Regions from separate parts of the Streptomyces sp. BoleA5 genome, predicted to be linked through region 4. Evidence: riboswitches for the same ligand, from Rfam matches in the RefSeq annotation. Region 4 holds a riboswitch; each other region holds the start of a gene.
What was found. Region 4 has a riboswitch for thiamine pyrophosphate ahead of B085_RS0115390 (purine-cytosine permease family protein). Riboswitches for the same ligand answer to the same signal wherever they lie in the genome.
Positions count from the first base shown of each region.

Region 1: it holds a riboswitch for thiamine pyrophosphate, as region 4 does, so the genes downstream of both, thiC (phosphomethylpyrimidine synthase ThiC) here and B085_RS0115390 (purine-cytosine permease family protein) in region 4, are expected to answer to the same signal.
Region 2: it holds a riboswitch for thiamine pyrophosphate, as region 4 does, so the genes downstream of both, thiO (glycine oxidase ThiO) here and B085_RS0115390 (purine-cytosine permease family protein) in region 4, are expected to answer to the same signal.
Region 3: it holds a riboswitch for thiamine pyrophosphate, as region 4 does, so the genes downstream of both, B085_RS0127015 (thiamine ABC transporter substrate-binding protein) here and B085_RS0115390 (purine-cytosine permease family protein) in region 4, are expected to answer to the same signal.

Region 1 covers NZ_KB892093.1:50,673-54,877, reverse strand. The annotation lists gene B085_RS0108715 (hypothetical protein) at 1-176, shown strand, start outside; gene thiC (phosphomethylpyrimidine synthase ThiC) at 334-2,079, opposite strand; TPP riboswitch at 2,072-2,199, opposite strand; gene B085_RS41780 (YibE/F family protein) at 2,261-3,565, shown strand; gene B085_RS0108695 (hypothetical protein) at 3,580-3,780, shown strand; gene B085_RS0108690 (flotillin family protein) at 3,901-4,205, shown strand, end outside.
Region 2 covers NZ_KB892090.1:648,957-653,161, reverse strand. The annotation lists gene thiE (thiamine phosphate synthase) at 1-438, opposite strand, end outside; gene B085_RS0103055 (Rv2175c family DNA-binding protein) at 486-851, opposite strand; gene B085_RS0103050 (NAD(P)/FAD-dependent oxidoreductase) at 974-2,179, opposite strand; TPP riboswitch at 2,262-2,375, shown strand; gene thiO (glycine oxidase ThiO) at 2,371-3,519, shown strand; gene thiS (sulfur carrier protein ThiS) at 3,516-3,734, shown strand; gene B085_RS0103035 (thiazole synthase) at 3,739-4,205, shown strand, end outside.
Region 3 covers NZ_KB892115.1:51,675-55,879, reverse strand. The annotation lists gene B085_RS0127020 (ABC transporter permease) at 1-778, opposite strand, end outside; gene B085_RS0127015 (thiamine ABC transporter substrate-binding protein) at 847-1,932, opposite strand; TPP riboswitch at 1,924-2,028, opposite strand; gene rlmN (23S rRNA (adenine(2503)-C(2))-methyltransferase RlmN) at 2,096-3,202, opposite strand; gene B085_RS43900 (hypothetical protein) at 3,523-3,906, opposite strand.
Region 4 covers NZ_KB892100.1:73,019-77,223, forward strand. The annotation lists gene B085_RS51915 (Ku protein) at 1-49, shown strand, start outside; gene B085_RS50050 (hypothetical protein) at 72-311, opposite strand; gene B085_RS0115390 (purine-cytosine permease family protein) at 351-1,757, opposite strand; TPP riboswitch at 1,749-1,841, opposite strand; gene B085_RS0115395 (hypothetical protein) at 2,058-2,306, opposite strand; gene B085_RS0115400 (hypothetical protein) at 2,610-3,344, opposite strand; gene B085_RS0115405 (hypothetical protein) at 3,556-3,822, opposite strand; gene B085_RS49310 (hypothetical protein) at 3,983-4,144, opposite strand.

The DNA of each region.
Region 1 (4,205 bases), on a different contig from region 4:
CCGCGACCACCGGCGGCAACCCCCGCATGCCGCGGCTCGGTTACTCCCGCCCCGACTTCTCCAGCCCCGGCCACGAGTCCTCCCCCGAACCAGGGGACCGCTTCACCAGCCCCGACTTCACCAGCCCGGACTTCTCCAGCCCCGACTTCGGCGGCCCCGACCACAGACCGGACTGACCCGGCGGACCCGGCGGACCCGGCGGACCCGGGGCGTTGTCGTACCCCGGTGCCACAGTGCGGGCATGGACACCGACCGGTTCTGGCAGCTGATCGACTCCGCCCGCGCCACGGCCCGCGTAGCGGATACCGCGGCGGGCCGCCGCGGGATCACGGGTCAGTCGGCGATCGGGAGGTAGACGCGGTTGCCCGAGGCCGCGAACTCGCGGGACTTCTCCGCCATGCCGGCCTCGATCTCCTCGGGTGTGCCGCCGTGCCGGCGGCGGATGTCCTGAGAGATCTTCATCGAACAGAATTTCGGCCCGCACATGGAGCAGAAGTGCGCGGTCTTGGCCGGCTCCGCCGGGAGCGTCTCGTCGTGGAACGCCCGTGCCGTGTCGGGGTCGAGGGCCAGGTTGAACTGGTCCTCCCAGCGGAACTCGAAGCGTGCGTCGGAGAGCGCGTCGTCCCATTCCTGGGCGCCGGGGTGGCCCTTGGCCAGGTCGGCGGCATGGGCGGCGATCTTGTAGGTGATGACGCCGGTCTTGACGTCGTCGCGGTCGGGCAGACCCAGGTGCTCCTTGGGGGTGACGTAGCAGAGCATGGCCGTGCCCCACCAGGCGATCATCGCGGCACCGATGCCGGAGGTGATGTGGTCGTAGGAGGGCGCGATGTCGGTGGTGAGGGGGCCGAGGGTGTAGAACGGCGCCTCCTCGCAGATCTCCTGCTGGAGGTCGACGTTCTCCTTGATCTTGTGCATGGGGACGTGTCCCGGACCCTCGATCATGGTCTGCACGCCGTGCCGCTTGGCGACGGTGTTGAGTTCGCCGAGCGTGCGCAGCTCCGCGAACTGGGCCTCGTCGTTGGCGTCCGCGATGGAGCCGGGACGCAGGCCGTCGCCCAGGGAGTAGGTGACGTCGTAGGCGGCGAGGATCTCGCAGAGCTCCTCGAAGTTCTCGTAGAGGAAGCTCTCCTTGTGGTGCGCGAGGCACCAGGCGGCCATGATCGACCCGCCGCGCGAGACGATGCCGGTCTTGCGGCGCGCGGTCAGCGGGACGTACCGCAGCAGCACGCCGGCGTGCACCGTCATGTAGTCGACGCCCTGTTCGGCCTGCTCGATGACGGTGTCCTTGTAGATCTCCCAGGTCAGCTCCTCGGCCTTGCCGTCGACCTTCTCGAGGGCCTGGTAGAGGGGGACGGTGCCGATGGGGACGGGGGAGTTGCGCAGCACCCACTCGCGTGTGGTGTGGATGTTGCGGCCGGTGGACAGGTCCATGACCGTGTCGGCGCCCCAGCGGGTGGCCCAGGTCATCTTGTCGACCTCCTCCTCGATGGAGGAGGTGACCGCCGAGTTGCCGATGTTGGCGTTGACCTTCACCAGGAACCGCTTGCCGATGATCATCGGCTCGGTCTCCGGGTGGTTGACGTTCGCCGGCAGGACGGCGCGTCCCGCCGCGATCTCCTCGCGGACGACCTCGGGGGAGACGTTCTCGCGGATCGCGACGTACTCCATCTCCGGGGTGGTCTCCCCCCGCCGCGCGTACGCCAGTTGGGTCACCGGCTGTCCGGGCCGGCCGCGCCGGGGGAGGCGGGGGCGTCCCGGGAAGACGGCGTCCAGGTTGCGCAGGCCGCCGCGCGGTGCGGTGTGTTTGAGGCCGTCGTCCTCGGGGCGGACGGGGCGGCCGGGGTACTCATCGGTGTCGCCGCGGGCGACGATCCAGTTCTCGCGCAGCGGCGCGAGACCGCGGCGGACGTCGGTGGTCACGTTCGGGTCGGTGTACGGGCCGGACGTGTCGTACAGCGTCACGTCCCGGCCGTTGGTCAGGTGCACCCGGCGGACGGGGACCTCGATGTCCGGGCGGGACCCGGTCACGTAGCCCTTGTGCCAGCCGATTTCGCGCGCGTGTGCATCCTGCATGGTCATGAGACCCACTCCCTACGCCGGCATTACCCGGTAACAGGTTCAGCGGTCGGCGCAGCTGGTGGCCCTTCGGCCGGTCAGCGCCCTCTCAGCCCGGTGCTCCGAGCTCCCGCGTTTGCAAAGGTGCCTCAACGCTAGCGGGTCCTCGCTGACGCACACCAGAGGGTGTTGCGATGATCGGGCCGTGGACTCCACTCACCCGCACTCGCAAGCCCATGGTCACGGACACGGGCACGGGCACGGCCCGGTGCCGCCGGTCTCCCGGCACCTGCGCAAGGTCATCGCCGCCGTCCTGATCCCCTTCGTCGCCGCCGTGGTGGCCGGCCTGGTGGTGCTGTGGCCGGGCGGCGTGCCGAAGCACGAGCGCAGCGGCGTCGGCTTCGACCAGCAGACGCAGTCCGGGCGGGTGGTGAAGGTCGAGGAGGTCAAGTGCTCGGACGTCAACGCCGAACCGGGCACCGGAGCCGCGCCCTCCCCCGGCCCGACGTCGGCGCCGTCGGGTCCGGCGATCTGCGAGCGCGCGACCATCGAGGTCGCGTCGGGCAAGGACGCGGGCCGCACCTTCACCGAGATCGTGCAGCCGACCCAGACCCGGCACTACACGAAGGGCCAGAAGGTGCTGCTGGCGTACGCGCCGCAGGCGCCGCGCGAACTGCAGTACTCGGTGACCGACGTCGACCGGGCCTTCCCCCTGTGGCTGCTGGCCGGGATCTTCGCCGCGGTGGTGGTCGTGGTCGGGCGGCTGCGCGGGGTGCTGGCGCTGATCGCGCTGGTCATCAGCTTCGCGGTGCTGACGCTGTTCATCCTCCCGGCGATCCTGCACGGCAGCAATCCGCTGCTGGTGGCGGTGATCGGCGGCAGCGCCATCATGCTGATCGCGCTCTACATGTGCCACGGCCTCAACGCCCGTACCTCGGTCGCGGTGCTGGGCACCCTGTGCTCGCTGCTGCTGATCGGCGTCCTGGGCTCGGTCTTCATCGACTGGGCGCTGCTGAGCGGCAACACATCCGACGAGACCGGGCTGATCCACTCCCTCTACCCGGGCATCGAGATCCGCGGCCTGCTGCTGGCGGGCATCATCATCGGTTCGCTGGGCGTACTCGACGACGTGACGGTCACCCAGACCTCGGCGGTGTGGGAGCTGCGGGAGGCGGACCCGGGGACGAGTCGGCGGCGGCTGTACTCGGCGGCCATGCGGATCGGACGGGACCACATCGCCTCGGTCGTCAACACCCTGGTGCTCGCCTACGCGGGCGCGGCGCTGCCGCTGCTGCTGCTCTTCTCCATCGCGGAGCGCGGGGTGCTGGCGGTGGCGGGCAGCGAACTGGTCGCCGAGGAGATCGTGCGGACCCTGGTGGGCAGCATCGGGCTGGTGGTGGCGGTGCCGCTCACGACCGCGCTGGCCGTCCTGGTGGTGTCGGCGGACCGCGGCAGCGGCGACACTGTTCCCGCGGGCACCGGTCGGGGTCACCGGCGCCGCGCCAAGTGAGCCGGGAGGGGAACGTGGTCGGACTGCAGGGCCGGGTGACCGGAACGGTCGGGCCAGGGCTGGTCGGCGAGGTGATCGTGCACGTCCGGGGCGGTGCCGAGGCGTTCCTGGCGTACCCGGCGACGGCCGGCGAGCGCATCGAGAAGGGCACGGTCGTGGTGGTCGTGGAGCACCTGCCGCCGCGCACCGTGTACGTGGCGCCGGCGTACGGCTGAGCGGAGCGGTCCGCTCCACGTCAAGAAAACGACAAGGATCCGTCAGGACCTACCGGACCGTCATCCACAGGCGGACACTCCCGTACGCGGCCCCGATCGGGGCCATTCGTAAGGGGGCGTATGCCGATGCTGATCGGCGTTGCGGCGGGCGGGGCGCTCGTCGCGGTCATCATTCTGGTCGGCCTGTTCAAACTGATGTGGCGGGTCGCCGAGCCCAACGAGGCACTGGTCATCTCCGGCTCCAAGCACCGCACGGACGGTGTGGGGGAGGGGATGGGGTTCCGCATCGTCACGGGACGGGGGACCCTGGTCCTGCCCGGCGTGCAGGCGGTGCGCAGGCTCTCGCTCGACCTCAACGAGGCCGAGCTGAACGTGGACTGCGTCACCCAGCAGGGCATCCCGCTGAAGGTGCACGGCGTGGTCAT
Region 2 (4,205 bases), on a different contig from region 4:
ACCGGGCTCCGCGGCGGCCGCGGCCGCCTCGTCCTCGGAGTGGCAGGACCGCCCGATGATCACCTCGTCGCCGAGGATCGCGCGGGCGGCCGGCACGGGCAGGTCGCCCTGGCCCAGGTGCAGGACGTCCGCCCCGGCGGCGTGCGCCACGTCGGCGCGGTCGTTCACCGCGAGCAGCCTGCCGTGGCGGCCGCACTCCTCCGCGAGGACCGCGAGGTACTCCAGCTCCTCACGGGCCTCCAGACCCTTGTCGCGCAGCTGGATGACGTCCACCCCGGAGGCCAGCACGGCGTCCGCGAAGGCCGCGAACTCCGCCAGGCCGCCGCGGCTCCGGCGCGCGTCCGTGCACAGGTAGAGCCTGGCATCGGCGAGCTGGGCGCGGGTGGCGCTGCTCGTGCTGGTGCTCGTACTGCCGCTCGTGCTCGTACGCGTGCTCATGCGGGCGGGATCCCCTCGGTCGGCTGCGTCGGTGGCGGGTCGTGCGGTCAGACGGCGAGCGCCTGGGCGCGCCGCTTCACCTCGGTGCCGCGGTTCTCGCGCAGCGCCTGGACGGGGGTGCCGGGCAGGCTCTCGTCCGGGGTGAACAGCCACTCCAGGGCCTCTTCGTCGCTGAACCCGTCGTCCTTGAGGACGGTGAGGGTGCCCACGAGGCCCTTGACGATCTTCTCCTCGCCGATGAAGTCGGCGGGGATCATCAGCGCCCGGTTCTCACCGCGGCGCACGGCGATGAGCTGGCCCTCCTTGATGAACTGGCGGACCCGGGTCACCTCCACGCCCAGGCGTTCGGCGACGTCGGGGACGTACAGCCAGGAGGGGACGAGGGAGTCAATCTTTGCGTCGATCTCGGTCACAGGACAAGCGTGCCATCCCGGACCGACACCATGGAACCGCTCACGCCCCCCGTTGCTCCGTCCTGACGGGTCCGCCACGCCCCGCCGACGCCGCGGCGGCCCGTCCGGCACGGCCCCGCGGCTCAGACGACCGCGGCCCGCAACTGGACCGCGGGGTCGGCGGCCAGGGTCTCGTCGAGGCGGGCGCCGCGCGCGATGAGCTTGCGGGCCTGCGCCAGGTCGCGGGGCCGTCCGACGGCGAACAGGGCGACCAGTTGGCCGTCGCGCAGCCACAGCACCGACCAGGCGGTGCCGTCGGGGTCGCCGCGCAGCAGCATGTGGTCGGAGTCGACGTGGTGTCCGGCGTACTGCACGAAACGCCCGAACTGCTCCGACCAGAAGTAGGGGACGGGGTCGTAGGGCTCGTCGCCGCCCAGGATGTTCGCGGCGGCCGTGCGCGGCCCCTGCACCGCGTTGTCCCAGTGGTGGATCAGCAGCCGCTCCCCGTACCGCGCCGACGGGAAGGACGCGCAGTCCCCCACGGCGTACACCTCCGGCACCGAGGTGCGCAGCCGGTCGTCGGCGAGGACCGAGCGGTCCGGCCCCAGCTCGACCCCGGAACCGGCCAGCCATCCGGTGGCCGGCCGGGCGCCGATCCCGATGACGACCGCCTCGGCGGCGAGCACGCTGCCGTCGGCCAGCCGCACCGCGCCCGGCTCGACGGAGGAGACGACCGCGCCGGTGCGCAGCTCGACGCCCTCCTCCGCGTACCAGCCGCGCATCCGCTCGGCGATGTGCGCGGGCAGCACCCCGGCGAGCGGGCGGTCGGCCGCCTCGACGACGGTCACCTCGCACCCGGCATGACGTGCCGCGGTGGCGAACTCGGCGCCGATCCAGCCCGCGCCGACCACCACGACCCGGTTCCGGCCCTCCAGCACCGGGCGCAGCGCGGTGGCGTCGTCCAACGTGCGCAGCACGTGCACGCCCGGCGTGCCCTCGCTGCCGGGGAGCATGACGGGCTCGGCGCCGCTGGCCAGCACGAGCTTGTCGTACGCGACCGGGCCGCCGTCGGTGAGGACCTCCCGTTCGCCGACGCTCAGGGCGGTCGCGTGCCGCCCGAGCAGCAGCTCGACGCCGATGCCGGCGAAGTCGACGTCCAGCGCCGGGCCCTCCTCGGCGCCGAAGAGCACGCCCTTGGACAGTGGCGGCCGGTCGTAGGGGGCGTGCCGCTCCGCGCCGATCAGCGTGATCGTCCCGCCCCACCCCTGCTCGCGCAGGGACACGGCGGTCTGCACCCCGGCCATCCCGGCCCCTACGACGACGACGCGCTGCTCGCTGCTGGTGGTCACGCGATCACCGTAACGCCGCGGGGGCGCCGCCCGCCGGTACCGGTGCCCTACTCGCCGCGGATGGTGCGTACTAAGGTGGGTCGGGAGCACTCGCGGGAGCCCGGCGCACCGGGCTGAGAGGGCGGCTGGAGCGGCCGCCGACCGTACGAACCTGATCCGGGTCATGCCGGCGAAGGGAGGAGCGGGACATCATGCACCGTCATGACGTCGTCGTGATCGGCGGCGGGATCATCGGACTGGTCACCGCGTGGCGGGCCCGCCGGCGCGGCCTGCGCACGGCGGTCGCGGACCCCGAACCGGGCGGCGGGGCCGCCCAGGTGGCCGCGGGGATGCTGGCCCCCGTGACGGAGGTGCAGTACGGCGAGCAGGCGCTGCTGGAGCTCAACCTCGCGGCGGCGCGGCGCTATCCGTCCTTCGTGGCCGAGCTGGAGGAGACCACGGGGCTCGACGTCGGGTACCGCACCTGCGGCACCCTCGCCGTCGCCCTCGACGCCGACGACCGCGCGCAGCTGCGCGAACTCCACGCCTTCCAGCAGTCCTTGGGTCTGGCCTCGGAGTGGCTCGGCGGCCGCGAGTGCCGCCGGCTGGAGCCCATGCTCGCCCCCGGCGTGCACGGCGGGCTGCGGGTCGACGGCGACCACCAGGTCGACCCGCGGCGGCTGGCGGCGGCGCTGGTGCGCGCCTGCGAGCTGTCCGGGGTGGAGTTCCACCGGTCGCGGGTGGCGCGGGTGGAGGTCGCGGGCGACCGCGCGCACGGGGTCGTCCTGGAGGACGGCACCCGGATCGCCGCGGGGCAGGTGGTGCTGGCGGCCGGCAGCCTCAGCGGCCGTATCGAGGGGCTGCCCGCACGGGTGCTGCCGCCCGTACGGCCGGTGAAGGGGCAGGTGCTGCGGCTGCGGGTGCCCCCGGCCTACGCGCCGTTCCTGTCGCGGACGGTACGGGCCGTGGTGCGCGGCGGCCACGTCTACCTGGTGCCGCGCGAGAACGGCGAACTGGTCGTCGGCGCCACCAGTGAGGAGATGGGCTGGGACACCACCGTCACCGCCGGCGGGGTGTACGAACTGCTGCGCGACGCCCACGAGTTGCTCCCCGGCATCACCGAACTCCCGCTGACCGGGACGCAGGCGGGGCTGCGCCCCGGCACCCCCGACAACGCCCCGCTGCTCGGCCGCGGCGCGCTGGACGGACTGGTGCTCGCCACCGGCCACCACCGCAACGGCGTGCTGCTGACCCCGTTGACCGGCGACGTGATGGCCGAGGTCCTCACCGGCTCGGAGGTCCCCGCGCAGGCCCGGCCCTTCTCCCCCGACCGTTTCGCCCTCCAGGAGCAGCACGCATGACCGCGCCCGTCCTTCTCTCCGTCTCCGTCAACGGCGAGGCGCGCGAGGTCGCCGAGGGCGTCACCCTCGGCGGCCTCGTCGCGACCCTGACCGCCGCCCCGTCCGGGGTGGCGGCCGCGCTCAACGAGACCGTCGTCCCCCGCGCGCAGTGGCCGGCGACACCGCTGCGCGACGGTGACCGCGTCGAGGTCCTCACCGCAGTCCAGGGAGGCTGAACCCATGGCCGACGACCCGCTGACCATCGGCGGCACCACCTTCGACTCCCGGCTGATCATGGGCACGGGCGGTGCGCCCAGCCTGGAGATCATGGAGCAGGCGCTGCTCGCCTCCGGCACCGAGCTGACCACGGTCGCCATGCGGCGGCTGGACCCGACGGTCAAGGGCTCCGTGCTGACCGTGCTGGCCCGGCACGGCATTCGCGTGCTGCCGAACACCGCCGGGTGCTACACCGCCGGCGAGGCCGTGCTCACCGCCCGCCTGGCGCGGGAGGCGCTGGGCACGGACTGGGTGAAGCTGGAGGTGATCGCCGACGAGCGCACCCTGCTGCCCGACCCGGTGGAGCTGCTGGACGCGGCCGAGACACTCGTGGACGACGGCTTCACGGTGCTGCCGTACACGAACGACGACCCGGTGCTCGCCCGGAAGCTGGAAGACGTGGGCTGCGCGGCGATCATGCCGCTGGGCTC
Region 3 (4,205 bases), on a different contig from region 4:
CCAGCCGCAGCGCGCTCTCCCTGCGCCGTACCGTCCAGGCGTGCACGGCGAGGATCGCCGCGACGGCGGCGAACTGGACGGTCGTCAGCACGGCCGCCGTCGGGAGGTCCAGCAACTGCGCGGTCTCCCGGTAGATCTCCACCTCCAGGGTGGAGAAGGTGGGGCCGCCGAGGATCTGGATCACGCCGAAGGACGTGAAGGTGAAGAGGAAGACCATCAGCGCGGCCGCGGCGACCGCGGGGGCGAGGGCGGGCAGCGTCACCCTGCGCCAGGCCGCGAGCCGTCCCGCGCCCAGGACCCGCGCGGCCTCCTCCTGGCGGGGGTCGAGCTGCGCCCACAGCCCGCCCACGGTGCGTACGACCACGGCGTAGTTGAAGAAGACGTGCGCGAGGAGGATCGCCCAGACCGTGGTGTCCAGGCGCACCCCCCACAGTTCGTCGAGGAGCCCGCCACGCCCCAGCAGCGCGAGGAAGGCCGAGCCGACGACCACCGTCGGCAGCACGAAGGGCACGGTCACCACCGCGCGCAGCACCTGCTTGCCGGGGAAGTCGAAGCGCGCGAAGACGTACGCGCCGGGCAGCGCGATCGCCAGGGTGAGCGCGGTGGAGGCGGCCGCCTGCCAGCAGGTGAACCACAGCACGTGCAGGACGTCGGGCTCGCCCAGGACGTCCGCGAACCGGCCGAGCCGCCACCGCCCGCCCTCGCGGAGCCCGCGGGCGACGATGGCGGCGACCGGGTACCCGAAGAACAGCCCGAAGAAGGCGACCGGCACGGCCATCAGGCCGAGCCGTACGGCGAGCGGCCGGACGGCCACCGCCCGGGCGCGCCCGCCCCCGGCGGTCTTCGTTACTTCAGCACGAGCGAGGACCACGACTTGACCCACTGCTCCCGGTTCTCGGCGATCTTCTCCGGGGCGACGGTGGCCGGGTCGGCGACGACCGGCGCGTACTTGGTGAAGACCTCGGGCAGCTTCGCGTCGTCACGGACGGGGTTGACGAACATGTTGAGCGGCATGTCCTCCTGGAAGGCGCGGCTCAGCAGGAAGTCGACGAGCGCCTTGCCGCCCTCGGGGTTCTTCGCGCCCTTCAGCAGGCCGGCGAACTCCACCTGCCGGAAGCAGGTGCCGGTCGCGACACCGGTCGGCCCCTGTTCGGGCTGCGTCTTCAGCCCGAGCACCTCGGCGGGCGGGCTGGAGGCGTACGAGACGACCAGCGGCCTGTCGCCCTTGCCGCCACCGGCGCCGGAGAAGTTGTCGTAGTACGCCTGCTCCCAGCCGTCGACGACCTGGACGCCGTTCGCCTTGAGCTTCTTCCAGTACTCCTCCCAGCCCGCGTCGCCGTACTTCGCGGTGGTGGCGAGGAGGAAGGCGAGCCCCGGGGACGAGGTGGCGGCGTTCTCGGTGACCAGCAGGTCCCTGTACGCGGGCTTGACGAGGTCGTCGAGGCTCTCCGGCACCGGGAGGTTGTGCTCGGTGAAGTACTTCCGGTCGTAGTTGACGCAGACGTCGCCGAAGTCGATCGGGGTGACGCGGTGCTTCGCGGCGTCCGGCTGCAGCGCGGCGGGCACCTTGTCGAGGTCCTTGGCCTCGTACGGCTCGAACAGGTCGTTGTCGAGGGCCCGGGACAGCAGGGTGTTGTCGACGCCGAAGAAGACGTCGCCCTGCGGGTTGCCCTTGGACAGCACGGCCTGGTTGACGGCGGCGCCGGCGTCGCCGCCGCGCAGCACCTTGACGGTGTAGCCGGTCTGCTTCGTGAACGCCTTCAGCACGTCCTTCGACGCGGCGAAGGAGTCGTGGCTGACCAGGGTGACGGTCTTGGAGGGGGTGCCGCCCTTGGCGGCGTCCCCGCCGTCACTGCCGCATGCGGCGAGCGCGGTCGCGCCGATCGCGACGGCCAGTACGGTGCCGGCCGCACGCCGACGAGTGGTGCTCATGTGGTGACTCCCTACGCCGGTATGACCCGGATCAGGTCCGAGGGTCTGCGGCCGTGCCGCACTCTCAGCGCTTTCCGCGCTCCCCTGTCGGATGTTCTTTTGTGTGATGTGCGTGACGTCGCGGCGAACGGCCGCAAACGTCCGTCACCTTAGCAAGCGCTGGTCAGCGCTCGGAAGCCGCCAGCTGACCGCAGGCGCCGTCGATCTCCTGCCCCCGGGTGTCCCGGACGGTCACCGGGACGCCGTGCGCCTCCAGCGCCGCCACGAACGCCCGCTCGTCCTCGGGCCGCGAGGCCGTCCACTTCGAGCCGGGGGTCGGGTTGAGCGGGATCAGGTTGACGTGCACGCGGCGGCCCTTGAGCAGCCGGCCCAGCAGGTCGGCCCGCCATCCCTGGTCGTTGATGTCCCGGATCAGCGCGTACTCGATCGAGACCCGGCGCCCGGACACGTCCGCATAGTGCCACGCGGCGTCCAGCACCTCGCGCACCTTCCAGCGGGTGTTCACCGGCACCAGGGTGTCGCGCAGTTCGTCGTCGGGCGCGTGCAGCGACACCGCGAGCCGGCACTTGAAGCCCTCGTCGGCGAAGCGCAGCATCGCCGGGACCAGGCCCACCGTCGACACCGTGATGCCGCGCTGGGACAGCCCCAGCCCGTCCGGCTCCGGGTCGGTGAGCCGGCGGATGGCGCCGATGACGCGCTTGTAGTTCGCGAGCGGCTCGCCCATGCCCATGAACACGATGTTCGACAGCCGCGCCGGTCCGCCCGGGATCTCCCCGTCCCGCAGCGAGCGCATGCCCGCCACGATCTGGTGCACGATCTCCCCGGTCGACAGGTTCCGGTCCAGACCGGCCTGGCCGGTGGCGCAGAACGGGCAGTTCATGCCGCAGCCCGCCTGCGAGCTGATGCACATCGTCACGCGGTCCGGGTAGCGCATCAGCACCGACTCGACCAGCGTCCCGTCGAACAGCCGCCACAGCGTCTTGCGGGTGGTGTCGTTGTCGGTGCTGCTGTGCCTCACCACGGACATCAGGTCCGGCAGCAGCCCCTCGGCGAGCTTCCCCCGCGCCGCCGCCGGGATGTCCGTCCAGGCGGCGGGGTCATCGGCGTACCGCGCGAAGTAGTGCTGCGACAGCTGCTTGGCGCGGAACGGCTTCTCCCCCAGCTCCGCGACCGCCTCCCGGCGCTCCTCGGGCGAAAGATCGGCAAGGTGCCGCGGCGGCCTCTTGGCTCCGCGCGGCGCGACGAATGTGAGTTCTCCGGGTGCAGGCATGGTTCACCCAGTGTCGCAGATCAAATAAGCCCGCCCAGGTCAGATGGGTGAGGCTCCCGTCACTCTCAGGTGCCTTCCGTCAGCCCTGGCCGACCTTGCACGGCCCACAGACGGCCCAGACGGTCGCGGTCCACGCTGCGAGGGGGTCGGCTGCGAGCAGCGGAAACAGCTGGATCCTGGCGTCCACGCCATCGAGCTGCATGTGTCCGGGCGCCTGCCAGGAACGCTCGGGGCCGGCCGACACACCGGAAATCTCGTGACGAGGGCGACCGCCATGATCACGACGAGCGCGAGCTCCAGGCCGACCGCCGCGGTGTTGATCAGGCTGACGAGACGGGTCGAGGCCACGGCGAGCACGGCCTGGACCAAGAGCACCACGAGCGTGATGACGCGCGCCGTGTCCTCGCCCGGCCGCATGCCGGCGAGCGGATGAAGGCCTGGCTCGCGAGGGTGTTGTCGATGGCGACCACGGCGATCGCCAGGTAGCAGAACGTCAGCCAGCCGAGCCCACAGCCGGCCTTCGGGTCGGCGAGCCGCGAGGCCCACTGGTACGAGGAGCCGCTGAGGGCGATGCGCCCCGCGAGCTGCGCGACCATCAGGGCCACCAGGGACTGCCCGACCGCGACGAGGATCCACAGCCGGATGCCGACGGGGCCCGCGTTCTGCAGCACGTCGCCGTAGGTGGAGAAGATGCCGACGGCCACGGAGACGAACGCGAACGAGATCGCGAAGACCTGGAAGGAGCCCAGAGTGCGTTTCAGCTCCTGCCGGTATCCCCTTCTTCGACGGACTTCTCGTCGGCCGACTCGTCCGTGGAGGCTTCCGCCACCTCAGCCACCTCTTCGCCGCTCGAGGCCCGGCGGTCCGGGCCTCTTCCGTTTTCTACCCGTATGTCATGAGCGGTGTCCTGCCTGCACCTTGAGCCCGCGCACCACTCGCTCCCCGCGAACGTTGGCCAGCGGTGTACGGCTCACGGGGGGTCAGGGTCTGTCGAGGCGCGGGG
Region 4 (4,205 bases):
GCCGGTGTGTCCGTGCACCGGACCACGTCTCCCCGGCCGTCCTGGGTGATCAAGCGGGTGTTCGAAGCTCGTCAGGCGAGGGTCTTCGCCCGGCTCGGGGCGGGCGGTCGGCTCCAGGCGTCGGCGTAGGCGCGGGCCGCGGCACCGGGGTCCTCCGCGGCGCAGATGCCGGACACGACGGCCGCCCCCGCCGCGCCGGCTTCCCGCAGTCGTGGCACATCGCCCGGGTTCTGGACCAGCGGTGAGTGGGCCCGTACGCGACCGAGCGCCCGCGCGGCGAAGGCGGTGTGATCGGCGGAAGTCGGGGGCATGCGGACTCGCTCCTTGGGGGACGGACGGGGGACGATGGTTCAGGGCCGCGAACGGTGGCGCAGGCGCAGTGGGGTGTACACGCCGAGGGCCACGAGGAACGCCACGTAGTACGAGAGATCCGCGCCGTGCAGGGCCTCGGCCACCGGGCCGACGTACAGGCTGGTGTCCATGAACGGCACAGCGGCGGCGAAGGCGGCCACGAACGCAACGACGGCGTACCAGCCGGGCTGCGGTCGGCCGGTCTCGGCGGCGAGGTCGATCGGTGCGCCCGCTCGTGCCCGTGCCCGGGCCAGCCAGTCGACGATGACGATCGCGACGAAGCCGGGAATCCAGTAGCCGACGAAGAGCAGCACGTTCTGGAAGCGGGCGGTGGTGTCGGCGGCGTGCATCCACAGGACCAGGGGGAAGCCGAGCACCGCGGCGAAGGCGGCCGCGGCGGGGCGGGGAACGCGCACGCCGACGGTCTGCAGGGCCAGGGATCCGCTGTAGTCGTTCATGGCGTTGCTGCACAGGGCCGCCAGGGCGACGGCGAGCAGCCCGAACGCCCCGAGCGGCCCGCCACCGAGCAGCTCGGCCACGCCTGCGGCAGTCTGGTCGGTGAGGACCGACGCGCCCCAGAGCCCGAGTGCCTGGACGCCCACGAAGGACACCACCAACCCCGCCAGCGTGTACCAGAACATGCGCGGGGCAGAGGTCGTCCGCGGCAGGTAGCGGCTGAAGTCACTGGCGTACGGAGCCCACGACAGGGCCAGACTCAGCGCGATGGTGCTGGTCAGGACGAACGCCCCACCCCGGTCGGCGCCATGGGCGGAGCCGTTGGCCGCGGGGTGCACACCGTCGAGCAGCTTCCAGGCGATCAGCACGAAGGCGGCGGCGAGAACGAAGGTCATGACGATCTGCAGCCGGTGAACGGCCTCGTAGCCCAGGACGCCGAGAGCACCCTGGGCGACCATCATGACCAGGACTCCGAGCCAGAACGGCCAGCCGCACAGCCGCGCCAGCGCGTCCCCGCCGAACAGCCCGATCAGCGCGTCCCAGGCGACCGAGGACAGCCACTGCAGGATGCCGGGCAGCGCGACGGCCCGGCCGAAAGCGAGCCGGGCCAGCGGCAGCTGCCCCGCGCCGGTCCGGCTGCCCCAGGTGCCCAGGTAGGCGGTGGGTATCGCGCCGACCACGGTGCCGAGCGCCACGGCCGTGAGCGCGGTGGCGAAGTCCAGTCCGAGGACTATCCCGATGGTGCCGGTGAACACCCCGGTCATCGTGAGATTGGGGGCGAACCACACGGTGAACAGGCGTCCCGGGCCGCCGTAACGGTTGCTCTCGGGGACCGGTTGTATGCCGTGTGCCTCGATCCGGAGATCGCCGGCGGCCGCCGGCATCCGGCCGTCGAAGACGGTCTGCCGGCCGTCGGTGGGCAGACCGCTGGAAACATGCGCCAATGGCATGGAAGACATCCCTCCGCCAGTACGAACTGGTTCAGGTTCGACGGGTGTGATCTCAGCCCCGGTGGGGCACCCCGTGTCCGGTACGGGGGACAGAGTAACCCGACGGCGAAGCCCGGCGCGTCGACGGGATGAGACCCGTGCGGGTGGGACGGCCCACCTCTCGGCCGCTGAGGCTCACGCCCGGGATGTGTGCATAGCAAGGCGGGGATCGTCCTCGTAGTGGGCTACTCGGACGATTCGACAACGCAGCGTGGGGGCACCTCCCAGCGTCAGCTGGGGGAGCTCATTTGACGACAAGGCCTAGGTGTCCCGGCTGCGTTCGCGCCACTGGCGTCTCCTGTCCGCCGGGGCCGCGCCTCCAGCGGTAGCCCTCCGGTACGCGGCCCGTTTCGTCAATTCACGCCCGCACAGGATTCCCCACAGCAGGAGACCCAGCGCATCGAGGAAACGACTTATCTTGTCTTCCTCGGAGGTCACGAACACCAACTGCGCCACGATGAGCAACAGATACCAGGCCGGATGATTCTGCCATTTCGGCTTGTCCGTCACGCCTACCCCTCACAAAGCCGCACGCTCAGCACTGTCTTGAAACTGGTCAGGGGTTCGCCCGCACGACGTCCTTCGTGAGAGGTCCGGTGCCCGCGGGCCGTGGCTGAGGCGCCGCCGGCTCCGTCACCGCGGACGCCTCCGTGCCGACGGCGCCGGGTGCCGCAGCCTGCGGCACCCAGCGCAATGACCGCAGCCGCCACGGCCGCCCACTTCGTGCTACGCACGGCATCCCTTCCCAGCTCAGGGACTGTTTGCCCCCTTGATCAAGCGAGGAGTACGCCAGGCGGTTGGTGGCGGCGGTGATCAGCCCTCTGCTCCCGACTCTCCTGCCGGGGCCGGGCCGGCGCCCTGGGCGAGGTCGCGCAGGGCGCGCATCACCGTGTCCGCCTCTTCCCCGCGCAATTCCCGACCAGGTCCCCCGATCGCGGCACCCCGGGCGGCGAGGTCGCGCAGGACCCGCAGCGCGGTGTCCGCCTCCCCGGACTGCGACTGCCGACCGGACCCCGCCGCCCGGAGGCCGCTCCCCATGGCAACGGAGATCGCTTCCCGAGCCGGGAGGAAGGCCGTCGGGGCCGAGTACGCGGCCAGGTCGTCAACGCGGACCAGGCGCAGCTCGCCGGGTTCGATCCCGGAGCCGGACAGCACCACTTCGGTGTTCTCGACGCGGCCCCGGGCGACCCAGTGCGGGTTGCTGCCGTTCCGCCATAGTTCGAACGTCGCGGGTTTCCCGTCTGCGGTGATGGTGACGGGTTCGGGTACCGGACGGCCGGCCGGAAGTCCCTCGTCGTGGTGGCAGTAGACCTCCAAAGCGTCCTCCAGCACCTCGCCGGCCTCAGCGTTGCCGGAGGATGCGCTGAAAACCCTGACGTGCTCGGCCTGGGAGTCATAGGACGCAGAGCCGAACCACAGGAACACGTGCATGTCGCCCGTGACATGGTTGTGGCCGCTACCCATGAACTGCCGTGATTCCGGCCAGTCGGCATCAACCGCGACGACCCTGAAGCGGTTCGCCGCAACAGGAGTGCCTTGATCGTTCATGGATGGGATCGATCTCCTCGTGCTCGTTCGTGATCAGGCATCGTGCCATGCACGGGTCCGGGGCCGGCGGGGCGGACCCGGGCTGATCCGTGCACTGTCACTCGTGCGGGAACGGTCTCATCAGGCTCTGACAGCGGAGCGCCGCCGAGTTGCCCGCAAGATACCGGCTCGTTGACGGCATGACCGCTTTGTCGGGCTGCGCGGGCGCGGCTCAGTCGCGCCGTACGGAGATCAGGCGCACGGCCACGGCCGGCACCACCCCCGCCGCGAGGAGGTACAGGCCAAGACGGTCCTCGGTAACTGCCGGCGACCACACCCGCCAGGCCGACGGCGTGGTGAAGTCGGCTGCGGGGAAGTCCCGGTAGATCCTGGGGGGAGCGCTGGTCCGGCCGGGCACCCACAGCAGGGCGCCGATTGCGGCGCAGGTCGCGGAGGTCGCATACGGGGCCGAGGTGGAGCGCGGAGCCGGTCTCTTCACGGGTTGTCTCTCGTCTTCGACGTCGTTGCGCGGATTGTCGCTGTTCGCGCCCGGTTCGCGTTCATGCCCGGGCCGCCCTGGCTTCGGGAGCAACGCGGGTTTCGGTTCGACCCCCGTTGCCCGGGGCCCGGCCTGCACATCTCGCCCTCTGCAACGCGCTTCAGACGCCCAGTAGCGCGGCGAGCAACAGAGCCGCCGTCGCGGAGAAGAGCCGCGGCTTCCTCCAGCCCGGCCCGGAAGCCTGGCGGTCCGATTCCCAGGCGACCACCATTCCGCCGCCCAGGCCCAGCACGCTCCGCAGCAGGAAAACGGGGGTGTGCACGGGGATCCTCCGGTGACTTCGAACGGGCCCGCAGGCTACCCCTCGCATCGGTCGCGCGACA